3 regions of the Citrobacter sp. C1 genome follow, and region 2 is predicted to be linked to each of the others. Evidence: predicted binding sites of a transcription regulator. Region 2 holds the regulator's gene; each other region holds the start of a gene.
What was found. Region 2 encodes ArgR, which controls arginine synthesis, uptake and breakdown. Its sites were predicted from a motif close to ANTGAATAAAAATACANT; they were not measured.
Positions count from the first base shown of each region.

Region 1: argA (amino-acid N-acetyltransferase) is a predicted target of ArgR. The motif match lies at 3,133-3,150, and genes of this name have one in related genera.
Region 3: argF (ornithine carbamoyltransferase) is a predicted target of ArgR. The motif match lies at 2,193-2,210, and genes of this name have one in related genera.

Region 1 covers NZ_CP115035.1:910,344-918,635, reverse strand. The annotation lists gene mltA (murein transglycosylase A) at 1-967, opposite strand, end outside; tRNA gene IB214_RS04365 (tRNA-Met) at 1,172-1,248, shown strand; tRNA gene IB214_RS04360 (tRNA-Met) at 1,314-1,390, shown strand; tRNA gene IB214_RS04355 (tRNA-Met) at 1,543-1,619, shown strand; gene amiC (N-acetylmuramoyl-L-alanine amidase AmiC) at 1,694-2,947, opposite strand; gene argA (amino-acid N-acetyltransferase) at 3,183-4,514, shown strand; gene recD (exodeoxyribonuclease V subunit alpha) at 4,562-6,397, opposite strand; gene recB (exodeoxyribonuclease V subunit beta) at 6,394-8,292, opposite strand, start outside.
Region 2 covers NZ_CP115035.1:453,621-461,912, forward strand. The annotation lists gene aaeB (p-hydroxybenzoic acid efflux pump subunit AaeB) at 1-1,337, shown strand, start outside; gene IB214_RS02270 (hypothetical protein) at 1,455-1,733, shown strand; gene yhcN-B (DUF1471 family stress response protein YhcN-B) at 1,792-2,058, opposite strand; gene argR (transcriptional regulator ArgR) at 2,433-2,903, opposite strand; gene mdh (malate dehydrogenase) at 3,340-4,275, shown strand; gene degS (outer membrane-stress sensor serine endopeptidase DegS) at 4,452-5,519, opposite strand; gene degQ (serine endoprotease DegQ) at 5,609-6,976, opposite strand; gene zapG (Z-ring associated protein ZapG) at 7,145-7,543, opposite strand; gene zapE (cell division protein ZapE) at 7,736-8,292, shown strand, end outside.
Region 3 covers NZ_CP115035.1:4,423,145-4,431,436, forward strand. The annotation lists gene IB214_RS21215 (topoisomerase II) at 1-683, opposite strand, end outside; gene miaE (tRNA isopentenyl-2-thiomethyl-A-37 hydroxylase MiaE) at 832-1,590, opposite strand; gene rraB (ribonuclease E inhibitor RraB) at 1,642-2,073, opposite strand; gene argF (ornithine carbamoyltransferase) at 2,238-3,242, shown strand; gene IB214_RS21235 (YhcH/YjgK/YiaL family protein) at 3,360-3,812, opposite strand; gene pyrL (pyr operon leader peptide) at 4,052-4,186, shown strand; gene pyrB (aspartate carbamoyltransferase) at 4,189-5,124, shown strand; gene pyrI (aspartate carbamoyltransferase regulatory subunit) at 5,137-5,598, shown strand; gene ridA (2-iminobutanoate/2-iminopropanoate deaminase) at 5,675-6,061, shown strand; gene IB214_RS21260 (TRAP transporter large permease) at 6,153-7,439, opposite strand; gene IB214_RS21265 (TRAP transporter small permease) at 7,470-7,979, opposite strand; gene IB214_RS21270 (TRAP transporter substrate-binding protein) at 8,042-8,292, opposite strand, start outside.

The DNA.
Region 1 (8,292 bases), 460 kb from region 2:
TGATAGCGCCACCGACATCCAGTGCCACCATCAAGCGCAGTTCATACTGACCGGTAAATTTGCCGTTATTATCCAGCAGCGGGACTTCTGCCAGTAACGTCGTACCGGCTGGAATAATGCTGCGATCGGAAGCAACCGATGCGCGGCCAATCAGCGGCACTGCGCTGGCACCTTTAACCGGAGCATAAGATTGTGGTTTAAAGAAAACGAACGACGGGTTTTGCTCCAGCAGCTCACGTACTTCGGCTTCGCTGTGCGTTTCGCCCCAGTGGCGGATCGCCTGCATCGACATATCTTCTTTCTTCACTTCGCCACGGTCGATCAGTACTTTACCAATACTGCGGTAGGCATGACCATTTTTCCCGGCATAGCTAAAGAAGTTAAGCGGGCTGCCATCGCCGAAGTCGATATAGCCGCTACCCTGCACATCCATAATGAAGTTATCCATCAGGGAGTTGCTGTAGGCAAGAATATAGTTGTCACTCAGCGCCCCGGCGTAGATTTCAGCACGCGTTGGTAAGCGTCCGCGTTTTGGCGGCATGCGGTAGATAGGGTACTGAAATTCCCCCTGACGCGTATGGCGCGCCTGGATGACCGGCGTGTAGTAGCCGGTGAACTGGACGTTACCATAGTTATCCGCCCCTTCCATTTGCCAAGCATCAATACCGAACTGGCGCATACTGCGCGTATCTCCGCCCGCGCGTAACCATTCCTGGATAGCGTTGTAGACGTTGCTCTGATTGCCATATAAACGCGGTGAGGAACTGCGGATCTGATTTACCTGCTCGGCAAAATCACCGGCATTGATCGGTGCGCCAACCGCATCGGGCTGATTCACCAGTGAGAAAGGCTGGGTCAATTTCCCGTCTTTATACTGCTGCCCACGATCGGTGGGTTTTGAGGAACACGCGGCGAGCATCACGACTACCGCCCCCGCCAGAAGATATTTTGCCCAACGTCCTTTCATTGTTCTCGTCTTAAGTTGCCTGAATGCGAGATGAAGATAACAAACCCCTGAACCTAATGAAATGCGAATACATACCTCAAGGCAAATTTTGAACAAAAAATAGACCGAAATGCGTTGTTTTTGTTCATTTTCATCCTAAAACAGTGATCCACGTAAAAAAAGGTTGCATGAAATCGTTAGCAGAGTATAGTGCGCATCCACGGACGCGGGGTGGAGCAGCCTGGTAGCTCGTCGGGCTCATAACCCGAAGGTCGTCAGTTCAAATCTGGCCCCCGCAACCAATTAAAATTTGATGTAAGATTTTTGCGAAGTAGTTCGAATCACAAATACAAAGCAAAAAGACGGACGCGGGGTGGAGCAGCCTGGTAGCTCGTCGGGCTCATAACCCGAAGGTCGTCGGTTCAAATCCGGCCCCCGCAACCAATCAAATTTGATGTGCAGTTTTTGCAAAGTAGTTCGAATCACAGCAAGGCGGCAACGCAGTGAGTCCTTAGGAGCTTACTCCAGTAAGTGACTGAGGTGAACGAGGAAAGCCAACGCCGATGTGGTTTGAAATACAAAGCAAAAAAGACGGACGCGGGGTGGAGCAGCCTGGTAGCTCGTCGGGCTCATAACCCGAAGGTCGTCGGTTCAAATCCGGCCCCCGCAACCAATACATTAAGCACCCTGACGGGTGTTTTTTTGTTTCTACGGCCCGTAAAAAAAGCGCTTTTCAGCGCTTTTTTGTTATCCCCTTCTTGCCAGCGTCGCCCCATCGGCAAAATACGCTTTGATCCCTGCCAGAATCGACTCCGCCACTTCCTGCTGGAACGTCGCTGTTTTGAGCTTACGCTCTTCTTCAACGTTACTGATAAATGCCGTTTCCACGAGGATAGACGGAATATCAGGGGCCTTCAGTACCGCAAACCCGGCCTGTTCAACCTGGTTCTTATGCAGATTATTCACCTTACCGAGTTTATTCAGTACCGCTTTACCAAACTTCAGGCTGTCGGCGATAGTCAGTGACTGCACCATATCAAACATAGTGTGGTCGACGTAGCGGTCACCACTCTTGCTGACGCCACCAATAAGATCCGAGGCGTTCTGGGTTTGCGCCAAAAATTTTGCGGCCGTACTGGTCGCGCCTTTGGTGGAGAGTGCGAACACCGACGAACCGCTGGGTTGTCGGCTGGTAAACGCATCGGCGTGAATAGAGACAAACAGATCGGCACGCTGTTTCTGAGCTTTAGCCACGCGCACCTTCAGCGGAATGAAGATATCTTCATTTCGCGTCATAAAGACCTTCATGTTGCCTTCTTTCTCAATCAGCGCGCGCAGACGGCGGGCAATTTGTAGCACCACGTCTTTTTCGCGCGTCTTGTATTTCCCCACGGCACCGGAGTCTTCTCCGCCGTGACCGGGATCGAGCATAATGACAATCGGACGATCGCGCCCCGCTTTACCCGGCTGTGGACCACTTTGCGCAGGCGGCACCTGCTTATCCAGATCGCCCTTGTTGTAATCTTCAAGCAACGCCAGCAGAGGATCCTGTACATCCTGGGCATTGGCCGGATAGAGATCCATCACCAGTCGTTCTTTAAAGCCCGCTACCGGTGCCAGCGCAAAAAGCTGTGGCTTCACATTTTGCTTCAGCTCAAACACCATACGCACGGTCTGCGGGTCAAACTGCCCGACTCTTGCCGACTTGATGTACGGATCGTCCGGGCGGATCTGCGTCCCAATACCCTTAAGCACCGAGTTCAAATTGACGCCTTCAATATCTACCACCACACGCTCAGGATTACTCAGGGCAAACTGTTTGTATTTCAGCAGACGATTGGATTCTACCGTGACGCGGGTATAGCTGGACGCTGGCCATACGCGCACCGCAACGACCTGACTCACGGCAGCCAAACCGACCTGACTGACGCTCAAAAGCCACATAGCACCCGCACCTTTCAGTAAACGGCGGCGACTGATTGCTGAATTGGATCCCGACATGCTTCTCCCGAGCAAAAGAAATCTTTAGTAGAGGTAATACGTAAAACGTCCGAATTGACCGGAAACTTTAACGAATGACGCATAATCTGTCATCTACAAAAGGGTAAACATTCTTTTTATATTCACGGCATTACTGGGAAAAATCTTTAGCAGGAATAAAAATTACGCTTGCGCACAACGCGAAAACAGAATAAAAATACACAAATTACGAATAATCATGCAATAGAGGTGTGCCGTGGTGAAGGAGCGTAGAACCGAGCTGGTACAGGGATTCCGCCATTCTGTTCCCTATATCAATACCCATCGGGGAAAAACGTTTGTCATTATGCTGGGCGGCGAAGCCATCGAGCATGAAAATTTTTCCAGTATCGTCAATGATATTGGACTCCTTCATAGCCTCGGCATTCGCCTGGTTGTGGTGTATGGCGCGCGGCCACAGATTGATGCCAATCTTGCTGCGCATCATCATGAGCCGGTGTATCACAAGAATACGCGCGTGACCGACGCCAAAACGCTGGAGCTGGTCAAACAGGCAGCTGGTCTGCTCCAGCTTGATATTACTGCACGCCTGTCGATGAGCCTGAACAATACGCCCTTGCAGGGTGCGCACATCAACGTGGTCAGCGGGAATTTTATTATCTCCCAGCCGTTGGGCGTGGATGACGGCGTCGATTACTGCCACAGCGGGCGCATTCGTCGTATTGATGAAGAGGCGATTCACCGCCAACTGGACAGCGGCGCCATTGTTCTGATGGGACCTGTCGCTGTTTCCGTGACCGGCGAGAGCTTTAACTTGACGTCTGAAGAGGTCGCCACTCAGTTAGCCATCAAACTGAAGGCAGAAAAGATGATCGGCTTTTGCTCCTCGCAAGGGGTCATTAACGATGATGGCGATATTGTGTCCGAACTGTTCCCCAACGAGGCCCAGGCACGCGTTGAAGCCCAGGAAGCAATCGGTGACTACAGCTCCGGTACCGTGCGCTTCCTGCGGGGTGCAGTCAAAGCCTGTCGTAGTGGGGTACGCCGCTGCCACCTGATTAGCTATCAGGAAGACGGCACGCTGTTGCAAGAACTGTTCTCACGTGACGGGATTGGGACGCAAATCGTGATGGAGAGTGCCGAGCAGATCCGTCGCGCAACCATCAATGATATCGGCGGGATCCTGGAGCTGATCCGCCCGCTAGAGCAGCAAGGTATTCTGGTTCGCCGCTCGCGCGAACAACTGGAAATGGAGATCGACAAGTTCACCATTATTCAGCGCGATAACCTGACCATCGCCTGTGCCGCGCTGTACCCTTTCCCGGAAGAACGAATTGGCGAAATGGCCTGCGTAGCGGTGCATCCGGACTATCGTAGTTCATCGCGTGGCGAGGTTTTGCTGGAGCGGATCGCCGTGCAAGCCCGACAAATGGGGCTCAGCAAGCTGTTCGTGTTGACCACGCGCAGCATTCACTGGTTTCAGGAGCGCGGCTTTACCCCGGTGGATATCGACCTGCTACCGGAAAGTAAGAAAGAGATGTACAACTATCAGCGGCGGTCAAAAGTGCTGATGGCAGATTTGGGATAGAGGTCGTTGCCGGGTATGGCATAAATGCCTTATCCGGCCAACAAAACCTACTCTGTAATGCCGTCATTAAACAGCGCAGACAGCCCGCTGCGACGTTCCGTGCGAATAGCAACAGCCGCAGTTAATATCCGCTCATCGGCGTACAACGACAGGCGGCGGCGCGCGCGGGTAATGGCGGTATATACCAGTTCGCGGGTGACAACGGGCGAGTGCTGGCTAGGCAAAATCAACGCCGCATGATCAAATTCAGACCCTTGCGATTTGTGCACCGTCATCGCCCAGGTGGTTTCATGTTCCGGCAAACGGCTGGGCTGCACCGACTTGATGGACCCATCCGGCAAAGCGAACCATACCCGCAGCCCCTGCCCACGATCGAGCGCAATACCGATATCTCCGTTAAACAGCCCCAGCGAACTGTCATTACGCGCAATCATTACCGGTCGCCCCTCGTACCAGCGGGTATGCGCGGAACGCTGGATTTTACGTTTTTGCACCATCACCTGTTCAAGGCGTTCATTCAGTCCGCTTACGCCGAATGGCCCTTCTCGCAGGGCGCACAGCAGCTGATATTCATTAAATGCCTGAATGACAGCCCCCGGCTCTGCGCCTTCGCGCAACAACGTCAGGTAGCGGCCATATCCGGCTAACGCCTCTTCAAGCATAGCGACATAGTCTTCCCCGCTGCGCAGGGTGCGTTTTTCAATATCGCTAAATCCCTGCTGGAATACCGTTTTCAGCGCGGCTTTATCACCGCGATTAATCGCCGACGCCAGCTGGCCGATACCGGAATCACTGCCGAAACGGTAGCTTTTTTGTAGCAGACAGAGGCTGTCCCGCAAAGAGGCGGCCTGGGTGCCCACGCCCGCCGGAATGGTGCTGCCGGTCAGCCGACTCAGCTGTTTTGCGCGTTCGGGGGTAAACCCGGCATTCACAAAGGCACAGATATCCCCCAGCACCGCGCCCGCCTCAACGGACGCCAGCTGGTCGCGATCGCCAAGAAAAATCACCCGCCCGTGCGGCGGTAGCGCATCAATCAGGCGTGACATCATGGGCAAATCAATCATCGAGGCTTCATCCACCACCAGCACATCAAGATGCAGGGGGTTGCCCGCATGATGGCGCAGGCGCTGGCTGCCGGGCTGCGCACCCAACAGCCGATGCAACGTACTGGCATCATCCGGAATGCGTTTCTTTTGCTCATCGGTCAGCGGCAGCTCACGCAGTGCCGCGCCCAGCGATGCGGTCAGACGTGCCGCCGCTTTTCCCGTCGGTGCCGCCAGGCGAATACGACAGCGCTCGCCGTCGGTCATCTGAATCAATGCCGCCAGCAGCCTCGCAACCGTGGTGGTTTTACCGGTGCCCGGTCCGCCGGAGATCACCGATATACGGCGAGTCAGCGCCACGGCCGCCGCCACTTTTTGCCAGTTAACGCCCTCTTCTGTTCGCGGAAAAAGCGTCTCCAGCGTCTGGGCCAGCCGCGACTCATCGACGTCGATGGCCTGGTTAACTTCACTGAAAAAGCGGGCGACCGTACGTTCGTTATTCCACATCCGGTTCAGGTACAGGCGATCGCCGTACAGCACCAACGGAGTGGGACGCTCGCCGCGACTCACCGCCACGGAGGCCAGCAGGCATTCAGTCCAGTCTGCTGGTTCACCTGCTTCGCCTAGCCATGCGCTCAGCAGAGGATGGGCGTCTTCGCTTAAGGATAAACGGGAAAGCGGTAAACAGACGTGTCCCTCACCCGCTTCACGACTGAGTAGCGCCGCTGCCAGCGTGACCGCAGGGTTATCGTTACCGGCAACCGCCAGCGCAAACTGGGCATCCAGCGCCCGGAGCTGCTTTTGCTCTACCGCCTCCAGTAATCGCGTTTGGATTGTCATAACGTCTCCTCCAGTGTCGCACCGGCAAACATCTCGTCCATCAAGGTAACCAATTCTGCGTCAGGTCGGGTCGCGTAAATCCCCTGCTGCGGTTGTTCGCTGTCAACGCCGCGCAGGAAGAGGTAGATGACGCCGCCAAAATGACGTTCATAGTCGTAGTCTGCAATGCGATGACGTAAATAGCGGTGCAGTGCCAGGGTATAAAGCTGATATTGCAGATCATAGCGATGTGCCTGCATAGCAGCGACCATCGCCTGCTGGGTGTACGCCGTACTGTCTTCACCCAGCCAGTTAGACTTGTAGTCGAGCAGGTAATAACGCCCCTGATGACGGAACACCAGGTCGATAAACCCTTTCAGCATGCCGCGTACCTGCATAAAGTCCAGCGGAGGACAGCCCGCCGAGAGCGGGTCATACTGACGGATCAACGCATCCAGTTGGCTGGCAATCAGCGGCTGCGAAATCGGCAGATAAAACTCCATCTCCACCTGTTTTTCATGCGCTGAAAGTGCGCTCAGGCTCACGCCAGTTTCGTTGAGCGGCGCATACAAAATAGCCTCCAGCCACGGGGTCAGAACCGGTGCCCAATGTGCGTCATAGCCGCCAAGCGCGAGTTGTTCCTGCACCCAAAGCGGGTCCACCGGCTGGGTAAAATCAAGCGCTTCAAACAGGCTATGCAAAAATGTGCCCGGTGACGCCCCACGCGGGAACTGGTGCGGCGTGAGTCCGGATTCCACAATCGCTTCACCGACGCCCGCCGCATCAACGTCCAGCCGGGGGATCAGATCCTGCGCGATACCGTGCCCGCGCTGTTGCAGGCCGGAATAACTGGTAACGCGCCAGTTATCGCCTGGCAGGCGCGGCAGCGTCCGCGCGCTCAACGGTTCGCGGCTTTCTTCAGCAGAAAGCCAGCGTTCGGTGTCCGGTTCATCAGGGACCCGACAGGCAATATCGTCACTACAAAGCGCATCAATGGCGGCGCGCAGTCCGGCAGCGTCCATCGGCTCGCCTTTTTGCAACAGACGGCCCAGCGCGCTTTGATGCACATCGGTGTCACCTTTTTTATCTCCCCGGCGGCGTACCAACGGCGCAACGCCAAGGCTGCAGTGCCATACCGAACGGGTCAGCGCGACGTAGAGCAGACGCAGGTCTTCCGCCAGACGTTCAACCTCAGCCAGCTCGATGCTCTCATCAGCCTGGCTGAGATCCAGCACCGCTTCAAACGAACGGCGATCGTGATAGAACGCCTGATCCTGCACGCGAAAATGAGTGATGAAAGGCAGCCAGACCAGCGGGTATTCCAGCCCTTTCGATTTGTGAATAGTGACGATTTTGACCAGGTGCTTATCGCTTTCCAGCCTGAGCTGCTGGCTGGATGCATTGCTGTCCGGCTCAAGAATATGCTGGGATAACCAGCGCACCAGCGCATGCTCGCTTTCCAACTGCGAACCGGCTTCCTGTAACAGCTCGCTGATGTGTAAAATATCAGTCAGGCGACGCTCGCCTCCCGCCGTTGCCAGCAGGTTTTCCGCAATCTGACGCGCCGACATCAGCGCGCGAAGCATCGGCATCACGCCGCGCTTGTGCCAGAGCTGACGGTAGCCGTCAAACTCCTCGACTACCGCATCCCAGGCATGCTCATCATTATTGAGCGTTTCGATATCCTGCGCATTCAGCCCCATCATCGACGTTGCCAGTGCGCTACGCAGCGTATTTTCACGCTCCGGCGTCATCACCGCCTGCAATACCCACAGCAGTTCCTGCGCTTCGAGGGTATCAAAGACGCTGTCACGGTTGGAAAGATAGACCGACGGGATCGCCAGTTGCGTCAGCGCATCGCGGATGAGCGCTGCCTCCTGGCGACTGCGCACCAGCACGCTGATATCCGACGCGCG
Region 2 (8,292 bases):
TTCGTCGGACTGCGGCGCTGGAAGGCATGCGCAGTGACCTGAATATGGAGTCCTCACGCTGGGGGCGCGCCAACCGCAGGCTCAAAGCGCTGAATACGCTGTCACTGACGTTGATTACCCAATCCTGTGAAACCTATCTTATCCAGAACACGCGTCCGGAACTGATTACGGATACCTTCCGTGAGCTGTTCGATACGCCGGTGGAAACCGTGCAGGATGTGCATAAACAACTGAAGCGCATGCGCCGGGTGATGGTCTGGACCGGCGAGCGCGAAACGCCGGTGACCCTTTATAGTTGGGCCAGTGCGGCAACCCGTTACCTGCTGCTGAAACGTGGGGTGGTTAGCAACACGAAAATCAGCGCTACGGAAGAAGAGATCCTGCAGGGTGAGCCGGTGGTGAAAGTGGAATCCGCCGAACGCCACCATGCGATGGTCAACTTCTGGCGCACCACGCTGTCCTGCGTGCTGGGCACCTTGTTCTGGCTGTGGACTGGCTGGACGTCAGGTAGCGGCGCAATGGTGATGATTGCGGTGGTGACCTCACTGGCGATGCGTTTACCCAACCCGCGGATGGTGGCAATCGACTTTATTTACGGCACGCTGGCGGCGTTACCGCTGGGTGCGCTCTACTTTCTGGTTATCATCCCCAATACGCAGCAAAGTATGTTGTTACTGTGCCTGAGCCTGGCAGTGCTGGGGTTCTTTCTGGGCATCGAGGTTCAGAAGCGACGTCTGGGCTCAATGGGCGCGCTGGCCAGTACCATTAACATCATCGTGCTGGATAACCCGATGACCTTCCACTTTAGTCAGTTCCTCGACAGTGCGCTTGGGCAGATTGTCGGATGCGTGTTGGCGTTTCTGGTGATCTTACTGGTGCGTGATAACTCGCGTGACAGAACCGGTCGTGTGCTGCTTAATCAGTTCGTGTCGGCGGCGGTTTCAGCGATGACCACCAATGTGGTTCGCCGCAAAGAAAACCATCTCCCGGCGCTTTACCAGCAGCTCTTTTTGCTGATGAACAAATTCCCCGGTGACCTGGCGAAGTTTCGTCTGGCGCTGACGATGATCATCGCACACCAGCGTCTGCGCGATGCACCAGTACCGGTAAATGAGGATTTATCCGCCTTTCACCGTCAGCTGCGACGTACTGCCGATCACATCATATCCGCAGGGAACGACGACAAACGCCGACGCTACTTTAGCCAATTGCTGGAGGAGCTGGATGTCTATCAGGAGAAGTTAACCCTCTGGCAAGCGCCGCCTCAGGTGACGGAGCCGGTGAAGCGACTCACCGGTATGCTCCACAAATACCAGCATGCACTGACCAGCAGTTAAGACTGATAAACCGACGCCAGAAGCGTCGGTTTTTTTATGGCTATACTTACCTGATGTGTGGGAATCCCTGCATAGAGAGAGCCTGTAGAGCGACTGGCGTTGGGATGGTAGCTATAGATGAACATCTATACATTTGATTTTGACGAGATTGAAGAACAGGGTGATTTCTACCGCGAGTTTACGCGGGCATTCGGCCTTGCTCGGGAAAAGGTAAGCGATCTCGATTCGCTGTGGGAGGTGGTGATGGGCGACGTTCTACCTCTGCCGCTGGAGATTGAGTTTGTCCATTTACCGGACAAACAACGCCGACGCTACGGAGCGCTGATTTTGCTGTTTGATGAAGCAGAAGAAGAGCTGGAAGGGCAATTACGCTTTAACGTCCGTCATTCAATGTAAGGCATAAAAAAGCCCCCGACAGGCGGGGGCAAGTCGTCTCGGACCAGACGACGAGGGTTTATTTGTACAGTTCAGCGGTTGCGTGCCAATGCGCGCCTTCACGCAGTTCGGTCACGCGGTAGCTGCTGGCGCCTGCTTTTTCAGCTTTGGCGACGATTTCCTGACGCATATCCATCGGTGAGCTGCCAATCTGAGAAACAGAGATGGTACCCATGGATTGCAAATTCTGTGCTTCTTGTGTGTTCACCTGATTAACCGCCGCACTGGCGCCAAAAGAGAGAACGGAAAGAAGGCTTAAGGTTGCAACAGTCGTTTTGATTTTCATGATATTTACCTCGTCGAATTCTTTTATTGGGGTCTTCGTTTCGTGACCCTCATCACAAAATCAAGTATACACTAATCACTCGATAAATTAATACCACGCTAATGGTTTCTGCTGTAATTAAGTGTTAAGAAATGTGGTTTTAATAACTTATTGGAATTAAAAACGCATAATTGAACTCATTATTTTAAAAAATACAGTAAATTCATGGTGATAGTTAATTTCGCAATTTGTGCGTTTATAATTCGAGGTATTCACTGTGTGAATGTTTTTGGGTAGTGAAACGCACTATTTGTTAAATGGCAGGCAGAGGAAAAGAGTGGTCAGGAGTCAGAAAGAAAGGTTTTTCCCCGCCACGTGATGCGACGGGGAGGGGATCACAGTTCTTGTTCGAACAGTTCCAGAATAGCTTCGTACAGATCTTTTACCGAGAACCCCATCGCCGGAGTGGTGAAGATAGTATCGTCGCCCGCAATAGTGCCGAGGATACCTTCTGCTTTACCCAGTGAATCCAGCATACGTGCGATCAACTGTGCGGCGCCTGGGCTGGTATGAATGACCACCACGGCATCGTTGTAATCAATGTCCAGCACCAGATTTTTCAGTGGGCTGGAGGTTGTCGGTACCCCCAACTCTGCCGGAAGGCAGTACACCATTTCCATTTTGGCATTGCGGGTACGCACGGCGCCAAACTTGGTCAGCATGCGTGAAACCTTGGACTGGTTGATATTATCAAAGCCCTGATCCTGCAATGCGAGGACGATTTCGCCCTGAGAGCTGAATTTCTCTTCCTTGAGAAGCGCTTTAAACGCCTTTACTAATTCTTCTTGTTTTGCCGAGCTTCGCATAAGTCACCCGTAATATGGCGGTAGAAACAACATTATTGTGCATACAGATGAATTTTTATGCAAACGGTCTGCCTCATTCAAGGCTGAAATAATGTTATGAAAGAGCGGAATTTTATCAAATTTCGTTATCAAGAAACATGCCTATGTCACGGCATGCAAATAAGCTTAAAAGTAAATCAATTGTTATCAAATTGATGTTGTTTTGGGAGGGCAGTTAGGTATATTGTCAGCACCTGTTGGAAAGTTGCTCTACTGTGCGAGTCGTATTGAATTACGTAACTTAGCTTTTAATTTACGTAAGTTAAATGCATAAAAGCCAAATTTGCGCAACTACGCATTCTTGACGCGTGGTTGTTGTGTTCATCGGATTTGTGAATTATGGTCGCCGCCGCGGAGCAACAGACACTTTGCTTATCAATATAATAAGGAGTTTAGGATGAAAGTTGCAGTCCTCGGCGCTGCTGGTGGAATCGGTCAGGCGCTAGCATTACTGTTAAAAACCCAACTGCCTTCAGGTTCAGAACTCTCCCTGTACGACATCGCTCCAGTAACGCCTGGTGTGGCCGTTGATTTGAGCCATATCCCTACTGCTGTGAAAATCAAAGGTTTCAGCGGCGAAGATGCGACCCCGGCACTGGAAGGTGCTGACGTAGTACTGATCTCAGCAGGCGTCGCGCGTAAACCGGGTATGGACCGTTCCGACCTGTTTAACGTCAACGCAGGTATCGTGAAGAATCTGGTTCAGCAGGTTGCGACCACCTGCCCGAAAGCATGCATCGGTATCATCACTAACCCGGTGAACACCACCGTTGCAATCGCTGCAGAAGTGCTGAAAAAAGCAGGCGTTTACGACAAGAACAAACTGTTTGGCGTGACCACGCTGGACATCATCCGCTCCAACACCTTTGTGGCGGAACTGAAAGGCAAGCAGCCGACCGACGTTGAAGTTCCGGTTATCGGCGGACACTCTGGCGTGACTATTCTGCCACTGCTGTCACAGATCCCTGGCGTAAGCTTCACCGAGCAAGAAGCTGCTGAGCTGACCAAACGTATCCAGAATGCGGGTACTGAAGTCGTCGAGGCTAAAGCCGGTGGCGGTTCCGCAACCCTGTCTATGGGCCAGGCCGCAGCACGTTTCGGTCTGTCGCTGGTTCGCGCACTGAACGGCGAAAAAGGCGTGGTGGAATGTGCATACGTTGAAGGTGACGGCCAGTACGCTCGCTTCTTCTCTCAGCCGCTGCTGCTGGGCAAAAACGGCGTAGAAGAGCGTCAGTCTATCGGCAAACTGAGCGCGTTTGAACAGAGCTCGCTGGAAGGCATGCTGGACACGCTGAAGAAAGATATCACCCTGGGCGAAGAGTTCGTTAAGTAACGCGACAAGGGGCCGGATGCAAATACCTTATCCGGCCTACGGTCAGCGTGTATTTGTAGGCCTGATAAGCGTAGCGCCATCAGGCATTACGTGCTAAGTCCCTACGATATCGCCTAATAAAAACCGGAGCTAATTCAAATTGCTCCGGTTTTTTATGGTAAGTGGGAGACGTGATGTTAATTGGTGGCCGGGTATTCCTGAATGGTGACCTGCAGCGTTAACTGTTTATCATCACGCATCACGACGACGGAGATCACTGAGCCTGGGCGAATTTCCGCTACCTGATCCATGGTCTCCAGCGCAGAGACGGCCGGTTTATTATTGACCGAGATAATCAGATCGTTAACCTGAATGCCTGCTTGTGCCGCCGGGCCATCCGGGGAGACTTCGTTAACCACAATCCCCTGAATTTGATCCATTCCGCCGCCCTGCGCGTGCAGTGGCGCAATCTCGCGACCGCTAATCCCGATATACCCGCGAATGACGCGACCATCACGAATCAGCTTATCCATAATCTTGGTTGCTAACTGGAACGGAATAGCAAAGCCGATCCCTTCCGGCGTTTCGCCATCGTTGCTCTTATCAAACGACAGGGTGTTAATGCCCATCAGCTCACCCAGCGAGTTGACCAGCGCACCGCCGGAGTTGCCGTGGTTGATAGAGGCGTCTGTTTGCAGAAAGTTTTGCCGTCCCGTGGGGTTCAGGCCAATACGACCGGTGGCGCTGATGATCCCCTGAGTAATGGTTTGCCCGAGGTTGTACGGGTTCCCGATAGCAAGAACGACGTCGCCAATGTGCGGTATCCGTTTGTTGTTGATAGGGATTGTGGGCAGCCCACCAGAGGCGTTGATTTTCAGCACCGCCAGGTCAGTCAGGGTATCGGAGCCGACCAGCAGCGCTTCAAACACGCGTCCATCCTGCAGAGCGACGATGATTTGGTCGGCATCATTAATCACGTGTTTGTTGGTGATGATATAGCCGCGCTGATCCATGATAACGCCGGAGCCGAGCGTGCGGATCTCGAGCTGGTTGTGCGTCGTGCTGTTCATACTGCGGTTATACACGTTAACAACGGCGGGGGCGGCACGGCGAACCGCCGGGTTATAGCTGGCAGGCGTTTCATCAGCACTGTCAAACTGGGGTGCTGTAAGCGTATTAATTTTGCGCAGAGAGGGCATCGCGGCCAGCAGAATGGCGCCGACGATTAAACCAATCGCGACCGAACGTAAAAGCTTCACAAACATGATAGCGGCGTCATTAAAAAGGGGAACGGCAGCAGCATATCACGAGTTTACCGGACATCACACGGTGGGCTGATGTCCGGTCTACCAGCTTAACGCAGGAGCAGATAAATATTCTCGTTACCGCGTACCACCTGCAACGCGATGATCGACGGTTTCGCTTCCAGCACCTTGCGCATTTCGGCAATGGAGTTCACGCGATCGCGGTTTACACCGATGATAACGTCATCTTTGTGCAGACCGGCTTGCGCGGCTGGGCTGCTTTTTTCGACGTTATCAATCTTGATGCCTTTAGTGCCGTCTTTTAACTGACCGTCGCTAAGCGTTGCACCTTGTAATGCTGGGGCGATCATTTCCGCACTGGCGGACGACGACGTGCTGGTATCCAGTGTGACTTCCACCTCCAGTGGCTTACCGTTACGTAGCAGACCCAGTTTAACCTTGGTGCCCGGTTCAGTGGTGGCAATACGCGAACGTAACTCGGCAAAACTGTTCAGCGGCTTGCCGTTGAGGCTGGTAATGACGTCACCGGATTTCACGCCCGCCTTCGCGGAGCCAGAGTTCGGCAGCACTTCGCTAACAAACGCGCCGCGCTGTACATCCAGCTTGAACGCTTTGGCGATGTCGGCGGTCATTTCCGTCCCTTTAATACCCAACAGGCCGCGTTTGATTTCGCCAAACTGCATTAACTGCTGCGCCAGCGTGCGCGCCATGTTGCTGGGAATGGCAAAGCCAATGCCGATACTGCCGCCGCCCGGTGCCAGAATGGCGGTGTTAATACCGATCAATTCACCATTCAGATTAAGCAGCGCGCCACCGGAGTTACCCCGGTTAATGGACGCATCGGTCTGAATAAAGTTTTCCAGACCTTCCAGATTCAGGCCGCTGCGACCCAATGCCGAGACGATGCCGGAGGTTGCCGTTTGCCCCAGCCCGAACGGGTTACCGACGGCGACGGCAAAATCACCCACGCGGAGTTTGTCGGAGTCGGCGATGGCAATTTGTGTCAGGTTGCTAGGGTGCTGGATTTGCAGCAGGGCGATATCGCTCTGATCGTCGCTACCAATCAGCTTGGCGTCAAACTCGCGACCGTCGTTGAGCTGGATACTGATCTTCTGTGCCTGATTAATAACGTGGTTATTGGTTAGCACGTAGCCTTTGGCGGCGTCGATGATGACTCCTGAACCCAGGCCTTCGAACGGTTGTGACGGCTGATCGGGTAGGTCATCGCCAAAAAATTTTTTGAATTCTTCCGGGACTTTCTGCCCCTGCGCGGCGGTACCTTCGACCCTCACGCTCACGACCGCAGGTAACACTTTCTCCAGCATTGGTGCGAGGCTGGGGAGTGCGGCTTGACCGGGAACCTGGCCGGGTATCGACGCAATGGCCTGAAACGGCGCCGAGAGAGTTAACCCGACACTTAACGCTAATGCACTCAACAGCTGGGTTTGTTTTTTCATTGATCCTGCTCTCGTACCTTGAGTAAACGGAAGATGATTCAAAACAGTTTGATGTTATTGAATTTTCGGTTTGGTCACAATGCGGCTAACGACTAAATAATAGCTGGGACGGGAAGAGAAGCGGAGGGCGCAATTGCTGCGCCCAATAAATTTCTTAACGATGTGCAGTTAGTCGCGCTTTGCGCCACTACGCAGCAGGCCGGAGGCCCCTTCGGAATAGTCGCGTGGCATCTGAACCGGTGCCTGATCGTTGCCTGCTTCAGACTCTGCCAGACGGTTACGGAACGGGTTGGATTCTGGCGACATACCCGGCAGCAGGTTGCTGGAACTTTTTGCCATATGTTGGTAGATCTGACGATAGTCGTCGGCCATGTTATCCAGTAGCTCAGCGCTGCGGGCAAAGTGGCTTACCAGCTCTTCACGATACTCTTCCAGCTCAGCTTTGTTTTTTTCCAGTTCGTACTGCAATGCCTGCTGTTGGCGTAATTTACGATTACCAAAACGCATGGCTACGGCACCAATAATGATACCGACGACTAACCCAATTAGCGCATATTCCCAGGTCATGAACATCTCCCGTTGTCTTGTGTTTCCGTAGGGTGTTGGCTTTAGGCTCCATGCCTGCGCCTGATTATGCCACTATAACCGCTAATCCCGTAGAAGTGGAATCCCGACTTTATATCGCGTAGTGTAGAACGGCCTTTTTTTCGTCAACCGTGAGCGACGGCACATCGATTCTCAAGGAATAACAATAACATCATGCAAAGCTTTTCCCCGACATCGCGTTACCTGCAGGCCCTCAACGACGGCAGTCATCAACCCGACAACGTACAGCAAGAGGCAGTGAATCGACTGGATATTATTTTCCAGGAACTGACTGCCCCAGCCCGTCCTGCGTTGCAGGAAAGTGGGCTGATTGCTCGCTTTAGCAAATTTTTGGGTAAACGTGAACCGACGGAGAGCACGCCGGTGCGTGGTCTGTATATGTGGGGGGGCGTGGGGCGCGGGAAAACCTGGCTGATGGACCTTTTCTACCATAGCCTGCCGGGCACGCGTAAACAGCGTTTGCACTTTCACCGCTTTATGCTGCGCGTACATGAAGAGTTGACCGCCCTGCAAGGGCAAAGCGACCCGCTGGACGTGATTGCCGACCGCTTTAAGGCAGAAACCGACGTGCTGTGCTTTGATGAGTTTTTTGTCTCGGATATCACCGATGCGATGCTACTCGGTGGATTAATGAAAGCGCTGTTCGCCCGCGGCATCACGCTCGTGGCGACATCCAATATTCCGCCTGATGACCTGTACCGCAATGGTCT
Region 3 (8,292 bases), 1.1 Mb from region 2:
ATATCCGGCCCATAGCGCTGCACCAGTCCCGGACTAATGGCTTGCAGATCCTGAAGCGCCAGCTCTTTTTCTTCCGCCGTAACTGTATGTTTTCCCGGGCCGTAAGCCGCCTGCAGCATCGTCATGTCATTCGCCATACGGCGACTCATAATTTCACGTGGAATAAGCTGTACCGGGTTGATACCGCCTTTTACCGCCGGGAACAGGAAGCGAAAGCATTCGTCACCGCCTACTTTCGCTATCGCGTCAATTTGCGCGAGGTTCACCTGCATATAGGCAATCACGTTGGCATCGGGTGCCTGCTGTAAGCGCGCCATCTGGAACGTCAGGATCTGCGGCTGTATGGTGTCAATAATCTGCTGCTCGCTTTTCCCCGCCGTTTTCATCTCCACCGCCTGGTTGAGAATCGTCTGCCATAGCGCGGGTTCCTGCTCCTTAATGACCTCATAGACGGGCATTGCCAGCATTGCTTTCTCGAACTTCTGCGTTTCAGTCAGCCCATAGTCCGGACTTTCGCGCGGGATAAGATAGTGCGTATCAAACAGATTCCAGCCGATAATCGCCACGACAAAAATCACCGCACCGGAGACCTTACCTACCCAGCCCTTTTTACGACAGACGCCCACCACGGTCGCAATCACCGCCCCGATATAGCCTGCCAACAATACGTGTGCCCAGTTCATTCACCATCCTTTTTCATATCAATGCATATGGCGGGGATATATTCCCCCTTCAAGTGGTTTGATTATTGCGGCAGGCGCGATCGATTTCTAGCCACCAGATTTTAGCTACCGGGAAGGAGGAAGAGAGACACCGTACCAGAGAGTGGAGCTAGGCTGGCACGCCGCTATGAAAACGAAACTCATCGTCCGGCGATAAGATCAGGGATGCTTCCACCTCACCAAAAAACCGTACCCGGTCACTGATGTCATGGTCGGCCGCCTGCTGTGCCAACGCCAGATAATCCTGATAATGGCGCGCCTCTGAGCGCAGCAGCGACAGATAAAACGCCTGTAATTCATCATCCAGATACGGTGCCAGCGCGGCAAAACGCTCGCAGGATCGCGCCTCAATGTAGGCGCCGCAGATCAGCTTATCAATCAGCGTTAACGGCTCATGGGTACGGACTTCTTTAAGCATGCCCTTGGCGTAACGACTGGCGGTCATTTTGATATACGGAATTTGGCGGCTTAGCATCGCTTCACGCACTTGCCAGAAGTGGTGTAGCTCTTCTTTGATCAGCAGCACCATGCTGTCGATAAGCTGTCGCCCCCACGGGTCGTCAGTCTGGGGCATGATGCTTTTGCTGATCTGCTTGTTCAGCAAGGTGAAATCCGGCTCTTCCCCTTCTCGGAAGGCAAAGGCTTCATAGGGTTTCAGCCACTCCAGCATCGCCTGCGATCCCTGCTTATCCGCAACATATTTACGCACCAGCAGCATCGCGGTTTGCGCCGCTTTCAGCTCGCAGACCAGATGGTCAGTCAGCAGCAGGGGAAGATTTTCCGGGTCGCGCGCTTTATCAAGCCAGGCCTCGGGCGTTTTGCAGTGCAGGAAATCCAGAATCGGGGAGAGTATTTGCGGGTAATCCATACGTTGTCCTTGCCCTACGGCAGCATGCGCCGCCGTAGGTCAGCAGATGACTTAGTGACGCACGCCGTCATCATCTTCGTCGACGAGATCGTCATCGTCGCCGTCTTCACCTTCACCTTCTTCGCCGTTAGGGTCTTCAAAATAAGTGCCCCATCCGTCGTATTCCACGTCAAATTTTTCAGCCAGGTTCATCAGTTGTTCAACCTGAGTGTCAATCAGCTCGGCGTTCAGCGCACATTCACTGAGGATGTCACAGCAAATGACCGTGTCGCCTTCTTCCACTTCCAGCTCTTCCGGCTCGGTGACTTCGTAACCCAGCTTGAAGGCTTCTACCGCTGCTTTTTCCAGGGTTTCAAAGTCATCCGCGGAAAGGTGATGCTCAATGGTATACAGCGCGTCAGGATCGCTACCATCTTCAAGTAACTCTTCAATAATCAAGCGTGTTTCTTCACGCTGTTCTTCCAGGTGTTCCGGGTTTGCCATGGCTCATATCCTCATAATGTCCTGCCGATACTCTTATTGTCACATACCGCTGACATTGCCTCCACCTTTCCAGGAAAGATTTGTTAAACAAGGTTGCAAATGAATAAACATACATATAAATTGAATTTTAATTCAATAAATGGCCTAAGCCATGTGAGGGAACCATGTCTGCATTTTATCAGAAGCACTTCTTGAAACTGCTCGATTTTACCTCTGCTGAACTCACGTCACTGCTGCAGCTCGCCGCCCGGCTCAAGGCGGACAAGAAAAACGGCACAGAGGTCGCTATGCTGACCGGTAAAAATATTGCGCTCATCTTCGAAAAAGACTCGACCCGTACTCGTTGCTCTTTCGAAGTTGCCGCTTACGATCAGGGCGCGCGCGTGACCTATCTCGGGCCAAGCGGCAGCCAGATTGGCCATAAAGAGTCGATAAAAGACACCGCCCGCGTACTGGGCCGCATGTATGACGGTATCCAGTATCGCGGCCACGGCCAGGAGGTGGTGGAGACGCTGGCCGAATATGCCGGGGTTCCGGTATGGAACGGATTGACCAACGAATTCCACCCCACCCAATTACTGGCCGATCTGCTAACCATGCAGGAACACCTGCCGGGCAAAGCGTTTAATGAGATGACGCTGGTGTACACCGGCGATGCCCGTAACAACATGGGCAATTCAATGCTGGAAGCCGCCGCGTTAACCGGGCTGGATCTGCGCCTGGTCGCACCACCGGCTTGCTGGCCAGAAGAGAGCCTGGTAGCCGAATGCAAAGCGCTGGCACAGAAAAACGGCGGTAATATCACCCTGACCGACGATATTGCGACGGGCGTGAAAGGTGCGGACTTCATTTATACCGACGTCTGGGTATCCATGGGTGAAGCCAAAGAGAAGTGGGCCGAACGAATTGCCCTGCTGCGTAACTATCAGGTCAACAGCGCGATGATGGCACTAACCGGCAATCCGCAGGTGAAATTCCTGCACTGCCTGCCAGCATTTCATGATGACCAAACCACGCTGGGTAAACAAATGGCGCAAGAATACGGTTTGCACGGTGGGATGGAAGTAACCGATGAGGTCTTTGAGTCACCTGCCAGTATTGTCTTTGATCAGGCAGAAAACCGCATGCACACCATTAAAGCGGTGATGGTGGCGACATTAGCGAAGTGAGCGTGTAGATGAAAAGAATGCCGGATGGCGATGCTACGCATCTTATCCGGCCTACAACCGTGCTCCCGTAGGCCGGATAAGACGCTATTGCGTCGCCATCCGGCATCATAAAATCACTTATTCGACCAGCATTTTTACCACGGCTTTGCGCACCAGCGCAGGCGTACCTACCGCGCACAGCGGCTTATGCACTTCGCCCGGATAGAACACCACAAAATCACCTTCATTCAGCACCACCGTCTTCTCTTCCGCCCCTTCCGGCAAGAAAGCGATATCTTTGTCCGCCAGCCAGTCGGTTTCCGGCGTGCCCGCAGGCAGCGTACTGAAGGTCATCCCTTCCTGGCCTTTTAGCAGGATCTGAATATCCAGATAACGGGCATGATACTCGGCGCGACGCTGCTCAAACGGCTCGGTCATATCTTCGGCGATCAGATAAAACAGGCGGTTACCGTCGATGTCATGTTTCCCTTTTTCGGTTGTGTCCGTCACGTGCGCTTTAATGTGTTCAATTGCCTGACGCAGCTCTTCCGGCAGCCATGCTTCCAGGTGATGAATATTGCCGATAATCATTTCAAACCCCTTAATTAAAACATTGTTTCATTTTAGTTGTTATACGAAAAATCCGTCTGCCATACCACTGCTATTTACCGATATTTTGCGTCAACGCATGTTTATCGCCTGCGGCGGTCTCCGCGGGCTTGGGTGAATGAATATTCATGAGAATCGTTTGCGATGAATAATTTGTGCATTATTCGCTTGATCCTATAACGTAGCTGAGTATAATCGCCGACAATTTGCCGGGAGGATCTATGGTTCAGTGTGTACGACATTTTGTCTTACCGCGTCTGAAAAAAGACGCTGGCCTGCCGTTTTTCTTCCCGTTGCTCATCATTCTAAGCCCCTCAATTGAGGGGCTTTTTTTTTGCCCAGGCGTCAGGAGATAAACATGGCTAACCCGCTCTATCAAAAACACATCATTTCCATAAACGACCTCAGCCGCGATGACCTCAATCTGGTACTCGCGACGGCGGCGAAACTAAAAGCCCACCCGCAGCCGGAGCTGTTGAAGCATAAGGTGATCGCCAGCTGTTTCTTCGAAGCCTCAACCCGCACCCGTTTATCTTTTGAAACCTCAATGCACCGTCTGGGCGCCAGCGTGGTGGGATTCTCTGACAGCAGCAACACCTCACTGGGCAAAAAAGGTGAAACGCTGGCTGACACCATTTCCGTAATCAGCACCTACGTAGACGCCATTGTAATGCGTCATCCGCAGGAAGGCGCCGCGCGTCTGGCCACGGAGTTCTCCGGCAATGTGCCGGTACTGAACGCGGGAGACGGCTCTAACCAGCATCCGACCCAGACGCTGCTGGACCTGTTCACCATTCAGGAAACGCAGGGTCGCCTGGACAATCTGCAAATTGCGATGGTGGGCGATCTGAAATATGGCCGTACCGTTCACTCTCTGACTCAGGCGCTGGCGAAGTTCGAAGGCAACCGCTTCTACTTTATCGCCCCGGATGCGCTGGCAATGCCGCAGTACATTCTGGACATGCTGAATGAAAAAGGTATCGCCTGGAGCCTGCACGGCACGATTGAAGAAGTGATGGCGGACGTAGACATCCTCTACATGACCCGCGTGCAAAAAGAACGCCTGGACCCGTCCGAATACGCCAACGTGAAAGCACAGTTCGTTCTGCGCGCCAGTGACCTGGAAGGTGCCAGAGAGAACATGAAGGTGCTGCACCCGCTGCCGCGCATCGATGAGATCACTCCCGACGTCGATAAGACGCCACACGCCTGGTATTTCCAGCAGGCAGGCAACGGCATCTTCGCCCGCCAGGCGTTACTGGCACTGGTACTGAATAGCGAACTGGCACTGTAAGAGGACATGACGATGACACACGATAACAAACTGCAGGTTGAAGCCATCAAACGTGGCACCGTGATTGACCATATTCCCGCACAGGTGGGTTTTAAGCTGCTGACACTATTCAAACTGACAGAGACCGATCAGCGTATCACCATCGGCCTGAACCTGCCGTCCGGTGAGATGGGGCGTAAAGACCTGATCAAAATTGAAAATACCTTCCTGACCGACGAGCAGGTCAACCAGCTCTCGTTGTACGCCCCGCAGGCCACGGTAAACCGCATTGATGACTATGACGTGGTGGGTAAATCACGTCCCAGCCTGCCTGAGCGTATCGATAACGTGCTGGTGTGCCCGAACAGTAACTGTATCAGTCATGCCGAGCCGGTTTCCTCCAGTTTTGCAGTGAAAAAGCGTGCCGATGACATCGCACTCAAATGCAAATACTGTGAAAAAGAGTTTTCCCATTATGTGGTGCTGGCCAACTAATTGGGGTTGGTTATGAGATCCCGGCTCCCTATAATGAGCGGGAACATTCTATTACCGCTGTAATTCAGGAGAAATCATGAGCAAGACTATCGCGACGGAAAATGCACCAGCAGCAATCGGCCCATACGTTCAGGGTGTTGATCTGGGTAGCATGGTAATCACTTCCGGTCAGATCCCGGTTGACCCAAAAACCGGTGCCGTATCGGAAGACGTGTCCGCTCAGGCGCGTCAGTCGCTGGAAAACGTTAAAGCTATCGTAGAAGCAGCAGGCCTGAAAGTAGGCGACATCGTAAAAACTACGGTCTTCGTTAAAGACCTGAACGATTTCGCCACCGTCAACGCCACCTACGAAGCGTTCTTCACCGAGCACAACGCGACCTTCCCGGCACGCTCTTGCGTGGAAGTGGCCCGTCTGCCAAAAGACGTGAAAATCGAGATTGAAGCGATCGCCGTTCGTCGCTAAACCTTCTTGTGCCGGATGGCGGCTTAGCCTTATCCGACCTGGGGAAGCGTAGTTTGCAGGCCCGGTAAGCGCGAGCGCCACCGGGCATTTATCACATTACGCCAAACAGTTTCGGCAGGAACAACGAAATCGCCGGAATATACGTCACCAACATCAGCACCAGGAACAGCACCGCATAGAACGGCAGCATCGCCTTCACCACCTGCTCAATCTTCTGCTTACTCACCGCACTGGCGACAAACAGCACCGATCCTACCGGCGGCGTAATCAGGCCAATCCCTAAGTTCACCAGCATGATCATGCCAAAATGCACCGGATCGATACCCAACGCGTTGGTCACCGGCAGCAGGACCGGAGTCAGGATCAGGATCAGCGGCGCCATGTCCATTAGCGTACCGATCAGCAGCAGCATGATGTTAATGCACATCAGAATGACGTATTTGTTATCCGAGATGCTGGTAAAGGCTTCGGTGATACGCATCGGCAGCTGCATATAGGTCATTACCGCGCCGAAAGCGGCGGCAAAGCCGATCAGGATCATCACGATAGTGACCGTTTTCACCGTGCGGAACATCAGCTTCGGCAGCTCAGACCATTTGTAGTCACGATAGATAAACATGGTGACAAAGAAGGCCCACAGACAGGCGATCGCCGCGGATTCTGTCGCGGTGAAGATACCCGAGAGGATCCCTCCCATAATGATCACCACCGTCATCAGGCCCCACAGCGTGTCGACAAAAATCTTCAACGCCTGGCGAAACGGTACGCGCTCCCCTTTTGGATAACCGCGTTTGTGCGCAAACGCTACGCACATCACCATCAGGCTAAAGCTCAACAGCAGACCCGGTAAGATGCCGGCAATGAACAGCGCGGCAATAGACACCGTACCGCCGGTCGCCAGCGAGTAAATCACCGAGTTATGGCTGGGGGGCGTCAGGATCGCCTGTACCGATCCGCTGGCGGTCACCGCCGCCGCAAAGTCACGCGGGTAGCCTTTTTTGTCCATCTCCGGGATCATCACCGAACCAATAGAGGCGGTGTCGGCTACGGACGATCCGGAAATTGCACCAAAAAAGGTGGAGGCCACAATATTCACCAGCGACAGTCCGCCGCGAATAAAGCCCACAAATATGTAGGCAAAATTCACCAGCCGACGCGCAATCCCGCCTTCGGCCATAATCGCTCCGGCCAGAATAAAGAACGGGATCGCCAGCAATGAAAATTTATTCACCCCACTGGTCAGTTGGATCATCACCGCTTCCAGTGGAATATCAATGTACCAGGCGCCAATGATCGCGCTAATACCCACCGCGTACGCTACCGGTACCCCAATCGCCAGCATAATGCCGAGCGTAAAGACGAGAATAAATGCATCCATCTGCTTTCCTTTCTGAAATGGGGGCGGTAACTAGCTGGTCGAACCCAGCATGACAACAGGACGTTGGTACTGCGGACCACGGCAGATCTTCTCAACAATAAAAAGCAGCGTGATGGCAGAGCCAATCGGTAACGGCAGGTAGTTTTGCCCGGCGCTTAACAGCGGGAATTCCGCAACGGGTTGTTCCCACAGTTCAAGACACAGCGTAGTGCCGTACCAGAGAATAAACAGGCTAATCGCCGTCAGCATAATATCGGCGATAAGAGAGCAATAACGGCGGGCGGTTTCACCCAAACGATCGGTCACCATGCTTACCGCGATATGCGAACCTGCGCGATAACTCACCGCGGCGCCAATAAAGGTGAATGTCACCATACAGAGAATAGCGACAGGCTCAGGCCATGACAGGGCATTGTTCAGAACATATCGTGCAAATATCCCAATTGGGATGATGGCGACCATCACTAATAATGCCATCCCGGCAATCCACATTGAGACCCGGTAAAAAAAATCCATTACCGATGAATAGCATTCACCCATAATCATCACCTCGAATTAATCAAAAGACTCAGGCAGATGGTGAATGCCATCCGCCTGATGAACTACTTCACATCCTGAATACGTTTGATCAAATCTTGGTGATCTTTACCGTAATTATCCCTTACCGACTGCGTGGCTTTATAGAAAACATCAGTATCAATATCATGGAACTGAACACCATTGGCTTTCATAGTTTCCAGTGATTTCGCATTATAGGCTTCCCACAATTTACGCTGTTCTACCTGCGCTTCTTTCGCGAGCTTAATAATGAGATCCTGATCTTCTTTTTTCAATTTATCCCATTTCGTTTTCG